Linked DNA regions of Aromatoleum petrolei. The protein of the gene in region 2 interacts with the protein of the main gene of each other region in a pairwise test. Links are inferred from orthologs where the notes say so. Each region holds a gene or a part of one and is shown on either strand. Other genes may lie near its edges.

Region 1 (3,238 bases), 460 kb from region 2 along the record:
CGCGCAGCACCTTATTGCGCTCGGAACCGCGATAACCGACCTCGACGGTGCGCACGCCGGTCAGGTCGACCACGTCGCTCGTTTCGATCGGATAGGGCAGGCGCCAGCGCAGGCCCGGCTCGGTTGTCTCGACATAGCTGCCGAAGCGCAGGACGACGCCGCGCTGGTTGGCATCGACGATGTAGAAGCCGCTCGCGAGCCAGATGACGGCGACGAGGCCCAGCAGCGCGCCGATGCCGCCGCCGAACTGCCGGAACGACAGCTGCGGGAATTGCGGCCCGCCACCGTCCCCGCCACCACCGCCGCGCGGCCCGCGCTTGCCGCCGAGCATCCCCGACAGCCGCTGGTTGAAGTCGCGCCACAGGTCCTCGAGGTCGGGCGGCCCCTGGTTGCCACCGCGCCTGTCGTCGCCGCGCTTGTCGTCGCCATTCCCCTGGTTGTTACCCCAGCGTGGATCGTTGAGAGACATTAGAACGCCTGTAATCACGTTTGAATTGGGTCTTTATCGGTGAAATGCGGCCCGATCCCGACGGGATCGGCCGACGCGTCCGTCGCTGCATCGCGCGCTGCCTCGGCAAGGGCCTCGCGCAACAGCCCGAGCCCTTCGCCAGTCCTGGCGCTCAGAAAAACGCGCACGATCTTACCATACTCGTCCCGCTGAACCCCGTGCTCGGCGCGGGTCAGGTCGATCTTGTTCATGACCATGATCTGCGGCACGGCACCTGCACCGATCTCGGCGAGCACCCCGTTGACGGCCTCGATCTGCGCCTCACGGTCCTCGCTCGCGGAGTCTACGACATGCAGCAGCAGATCCGCGTTCGCCGTTTCCTCGAGCGTTGCATGGAAGGCAGCGACCAGCGCGTGCGGCAGGTCACGGATGAAGCCCACGGTGTCGGAGAGCACGACATTGCTCCCCTCGCCCACATAGAGCCGGCGCGAGGTCGTGTCCAGGGTCGCGAAGAGCTGGTCGGCCGCATACGCCCCGGCCTTCGTCAGCGAATTGAACAGCGTCGACTTGCCGGCATTGGTGTAACCGACGAGCGACACCGACAGCACATTGTGCGCTTCGCGCCCGCGGCGGCGCACGCGGCGCTGCTTCTCGATCTGCGCGAGACGCTCCTTGAGCACCTTGACGCGCTTTCCTAGCAGCCGGCGGTCAGTCTCGAGCTGGGTTTCGCCCGGACCGCGCAGGCCGATACCGCCCTTCTGCCGCTCGAGGTGGGTCCAGCCGCGCACGAGGCGGGTCGAAAGGTGGTCGAGCTGTGCGAGCTCGACCTGCAGCTTGCCCTCGTGGCTGCGCGCACGCTGCGCGAAGATGTCGAGGATCAGCGCCGTGCGATCGACGACGCGGCACTGCAAGCTGCGCTCGAGATTGCGCTGCTGCGCGGGCGACAGCGCGTGGTTGAAGATGACGAAATCGGCATCATGGACACGCAGTGTCTCGGCGATCTCGTCGACCTTGCCGCGTCCGGCGAAAAGCGCCGGATCGGGCCGCGCGCGGCGGCCGCCGATGACCGCCTCGACGCTCGCGCCGGCACTGAGCGCAAGCAGCTTGAGTTCGGAAAGGCGCTCGTCCAGCGCGCCCTGGTTCAGGTCGAGCTGGACAAGTACCGCGCGCTCACCGGCATCGGGGCGCTCAAACATGGAGGAACTTGGCGTCCATGGGGCGCCCGCGGGAATCAGCTATTGCCGTCACCCGAGTCCTGTTGCTGGATGTTGACCGGACGTGCGGGCACGACGGTCGAGATCGCGTGCTTGTACACCATCTGGGTGACGGTGTTCTTCAGCAGCACGACGTACTGATCGAAGGATTCAATCTGGCCTTGCAGCTTGATGCCGTTGACCAGATAGATGGCCACGGGGACATGCTCCCTGCGCAGGGTGTTCAGGAACGGGTCTTGTAGAAGTTGCCCTTTGTTGCTCATTTTCAAACCTCGAGGCTGCGTTTTATTGTGAATGTAAAGGATTTCATGTTGCACTGCCACATTCGTACAAACAATCGATCCCGGTGCGGAGTTGGAAACTAATCTTTCCCGATATACGGATTGTGCGAGGTGCGGAATTGTATCCGCAAGGGCGTGCCCTGCAATTTGAACGCTTCCATGAAGGTGCGTTCCAGAAACCGTACGTAGGACGCGGGCACCTGATCCAGGGCCGCGCCGTGGATCACCACGACCGGCGGGTTGTTGCCGCCCTGGTGGGCGTAGCGCATCTTCGGGCGGAACATGCCGCTGCGCGGCGGCGCCTGCTTCGCCAGCGCGGCCTGGAGCGTGCGGGTCAGGCGCGGGGTGGACAGATTCACCATTGCCGCTGCATAGGCGGAATCGACCGACTTCATGACCGCCACGACACCTGCGCCCTTGAGGGCGGAGATGTAATGGAAACGCGCGAAGGACAGGAAGCCCAGTTTGTGCTCGATGGCCCGCTTGATCAGTTCGCGGCGGTAGTCGTCAACGCTGTCCCACTTGTTCACCGCGACGACCAGGGCGCGGCCCGAATCGAGGATGAAGCCTGCGATGTGGGCATCCTGGTCGGAGATGTCCTGCGACGCGTCGAGCACCAGCACGACGACGTTGCACTGCTCGATGGCCTGCAGTGTCTTGATGACGGAGAACTTCTCGATGGCCTCGAAGATCTTGCCGCGGCGGCGCAGGCCAGCGGTATCGATCAGCGTGTAGTTGCGGCCGTCGCGCTCGAACGGGATCGCGATGGCGTCGCGCGTGGTGCCCGGCATGTCGAAGGCGATGACACGCTCCTCGCCGAGCAGGCTATTCACGAGCGTCGACTTGCCGACGTTCGGACGACCGACGATGGCAATGCGCGGGCCGCGGTCCTCGGCCTCTTCCGGCTCCTCGTCGAGCGGGAAGTCGCCGAGCACGAAATCGATGAGCAGCTTGACGCCGTCACCGTGGGCGGCCGACACCGGCAGCGGCGCGCCCAGGCCCAGTGCGTGGAAGTCGGCGGCAACGATGCTGCGCTCCATGCCTTCGGCCTTGTTCACGACCAGGTGCACGGGACGCCCGGCGCGGCGCAGGCGCGCAGCGATCTGTTCGTCGTGCGGGGTGAGACCGGCGCGGCCGTCGACGAGGAACAGCAGCACGTCGGCTTCGGCGATCGCCTGTTCGGCCTGGCGGGCCATCTCGTGCATGATGCCGGCCTTGGCGACGGGATCGAAACCGGCCGTATCGACGACGAGGTAATCGCGATCGCCGACGCGGCCGATCCCGTAGTGACGGTC
Region 2 (3,223 bases):
GCCCAACTTGCCCGTACGCGCAGCCCATTCGTCCGCATCCGGCAAAGGATCCTTGCGCTCCACGATCGGCTTCCAGTCCTTGGCGAGATCGGCATTCAGCGCGATGAAATGACGCTGCCCTTCGGGCACGTCGTCCTCGGCGTAGATCGCCTCCACCGGACATTCGGCCACACAGAGGGTGCAATCTATGCACTCGGTCGGATCGATCACGAGAAAATTCGCCCCCTCGCGGAAACAGTCCACGGGGCACACATCCACACAGTCGGTGTACTTGCAGCGGATGCAGGCTTCTGTCACTACGTAGGCCATCGTCTTCGACTCCAGTTGATCATGCAGGCCCGCCCCGCCCCCGGAGCGCACCGCCTTTTTCCGACAATATAGCCGAGACCTTCGCGGTTTTGACACAGGCGCGGGCAAACCCCGACTGCACAAGCGGCGAAAAAAGGGCGAAACGCTTGACGGGCGGGACGGCTTGGCATAACTTTTCCCGACACTCTGAAGTGGCAGGCCCCTCCCGCCACTCTCCCCGAGGGCCGTACCGGCCCGACTCCCAATCCGAAAGACAGCAAGACCTTGATGCGAGGAATCATGAGCGAGCACATCCATTACGTCACCGACGGCAACTTTGAAGCCGAGGTGCTCCAGGCACAAACCCCGGTTCTGGTCGATTACTGGGCCGAATGGTGCGGTCCGTGCAAGATGATCGCCCCCATCCTCGACGACATCGCCAAGGAGTATGCGGGCAAGCTCAAGGTCGCAAAACTGAACATCGACGAGAATCAGGAAACCCCGGCCAAGTTCGGCATTCGCGGCATCCCGACGCTGATGCTGTTCAAGGGCGGCAATGTCGAAGCCACTAAAGTGGGGGCATTGTCCAAGTCGCAACTCACGGCCTTCATTGACAGCAATATCTGACCAGGGCTAAAGTCCAGCCCTGCCTGCGCGGCGCCCCCGCTCAAGAAGCCGGCCTTCCGGCGCCGCAGCAGCAGCATCTTCTTCCCGCAGCATCTCCCTCATCGGTTTCATCCATCAGCGCCCCGTCGCGCCCCTTCGCCATGCAATTATCGGAGCTCAAGTCCCTCCACGTCAGCCAGCTGCTGGAGATGGCCATCGAAAACGAAATCGATGGCGCCAACCGCTTGCGCAAGCAGGAACTGGTCTTTGCCCTACTCAAGAATCGGGCCAAGAAAGGCGAACCCATATACGGTGACGGGGCGCTCGAAGTACTTCCCGACGGCTTCGGCTTCCTGCGCTCGCCGGACATCTCCTACCTAGCCGGCACCGACGACATCTACGTCTCGCCGTCGCAGATCCGCCGCTTCAACCTGCACACCGGCGACACCATCGAGGGCGAGATCCGCACCCCGAAGGACGGCGAACGCTACTTCGCCCTCGTCAAACTCGACAAGATCAACGGCGAGTCGCCCGAGAACTGCAAGCACAAGATCCTGTTCGAGAATCTCACTCCTCTGCACCCGAACGAGTGCCTGAAGCTTGAGCGTGACATTCGCGGCGAGGAGAACATCACCAGCCGCATCATCGACATGATCGCGCCGATCGGCAAGGGACAGCGGGGTCTGCTGGTGGCTCCGCCAAAAAGCGGCAAGACCGTGATGCTGCAGCACATCGCCCACGCCATCTCGGCCAACCACCCGGATGTCGCCCTCATCGTCCTACTGATCGACGAACGTCCCGAAGAAGTTACCGAAATGCAGCGCTCGGTCAAAGGCGAGGTGGTTGCATCCACCTTCGACGAACCCGCTTCGCGCCACGTGCAAGTCGCCGAGATGGTCATCGAAAAGGCCAAGCGACTCACCGAACACAAGAAGGACGTGGTCATCCTGCTCGATTCGCTCACGCGGCTCGCGCGGGCATACAACACCGTGGTACCGGCCTCCGGCAAGGTCCTGACCGGCGGTGTCGACGCCAACGCCCTGCAGAAGCCCAAGCGTTTCTTCGGCGCCGCACGGAATATCGAGGAAGGCGGCTCGCTGACCATCATCGCGACGGCCCTGATCGACACCGGAAGCCGCATGGACGAAGTGATCTATGAGGAGTTCAAGGGCACCGGCAACATGGAGTTGCACCTCGATCGCCGCATGGCCGAAAAGCGCGTGTATCCGGCCATCAACGTCAACCGCTCGGGGACTCGCCGCGAGGAGTTGCTGATGAAGGCCGACGTGTTGCAGAAAGTGTGGGTGTTGCGCAAGCTCCTGTACGGCATGGATGACATCGACGCGATGGAATTCCTGATGGACAAGGTCAAGGCGACCAAGAGCAACGCGGAGTTCTTCGACGCGATGCGGCGCGGTTGATCCGGACGCCGCGGACACAAAAACGCCACCTTGTCGGTGGCGTTTTTGTTTTGTGCCGCAGCAAAACGAGGCCCGCGAGCCCCGACGGACTTACCTGTAATCGTAGAATCCCTTGCCGGACTTGCGGCCGAGATAGCCCGCCTCGACCATCTCGACGAGCAGGGGCGCCGGACGGTATTTCGGATCCTTGAAGCCCTCGAACAGCACCTGCATCACTGCCAATTCGACATCGAGGCCGATCATGTCGGCGAGAGCCAGCGGCCCGATCGGGTGATTGCACCCGAGCTTCATTGCCTCGTCGATCTCGGCGGCCGTGGCAAGACCTTCCCCAAGCGCAAAGATCGCCTCGTTGATCATCGGGCAGAGCAGTCGGTTGACGACAAAACCCGGGCTGTTGCGCACCTGGACGGGAGTCTTGCCGATTGCCTGCGCGACCGCCTCCACCGCGGCATAGGTTGAGTCGGACGTCTGCAGACCGCGAATCAGCTCGACCAGCGCCATCATGGGCACGGGGTTGAAGAAGTGCATGCCGACAACCTTGTCGGCGCGCTTCGTCGACGCAGCGAGCTTGGTGATCGAAATCGAGGAGGTGTTCGACGCCAGAATCGCATCCGCCTTCATTGTCGCATCGAGTTGCGCGAAGATTTTCAGCTTCAGCTCGAGATTCTCGGTTGCGGCTTCGATCACCAGATCACAATCCGCGAGGGCGCCCACGTCGCTGGCCGTGGCGATGCGCGCAAGGGCCTCCGCCTTTAGCGCCTCGGTCATCTTTTCCTTCTTGACCAGGCGATCGAGACTCGCCGTCAGGGTGACCAGGCCGCGCTGCACCGCCACCTCGGCAACATCCATCATCACGACCTCGAACCCGGCTACCGCAAAGGCCTGCGTAATGCCGTTACCCATCGTGC

The links.
Region 1: the proteins of rho (region 2) and hfq interact in binary tests that used the Escherichia coli proteins (3 or more experiments, as listed by UniProt). The link is inferred for Aromatoleum petrolei from one-to-one orthologs.

What each region holds. Positions count from the first base shown.
Region 1 is NZ_CP059560.1:3,531,129-3,534,366, reverse strand. The notes cover bases 303-3,220. They hold hfq (RNA chaperone Hfq), read right to left. Parts: upstream 1,926-3,220; coding sequence 1,680-1,925; downstream 303-1,679. Other genes in these bases: der (ribosome biogenesis GTPase Der), read right to left, coding at 2,024-3,220; hflX (ribosome rescue GTPase HflX), read right to left, coding at 484-1,644; hflK (FtsH protease activity modulator HflK), read right to left, coding at 303-469. Outside these bases: more of hflK, read right to left, coding at 1-302; more of der, read right to left, coding at 3,221-3,238. UniProt on the Escherichia coli protein: RNA chaperone that binds small regulatory RNA (sRNAs) and mRNAs to facilitate mRNA translational regulation in response to envelope stress, environmental stress and changes in metabolite concentrations.
Region 2 is NZ_CP059560.1:3,993,286-3,996,508, reverse strand. Bases 283-3,185 are described here. They hold rho (transcription termination factor Rho), read left to right. Parts: upstream 283-1,055; coding sequence 1,056-2,315; downstream 2,316-3,185. Other genes in these bases: ToN1_RS18230 (3-hydroxybutyryl-CoA dehydrogenase), read right to left, coding at 2,406-3,185; trxA (thioredoxin TrxA), read left to right, coding at 589-915; fdxA (ferredoxin FdxA), read right to left, coding at 283-309. Also shown: more of fdxA, read right to left, coding at 1-282; more of ToN1_RS18230, read right to left, coding at 3,186-3,223. UniProt on the Escherichia coli protein: Facilitates transcription termination by a mechanism that involves Rho binding to the nascent RNA, activation of Rho's RNA-dependent ATPase activity, and release of the mRNA from the DNA template.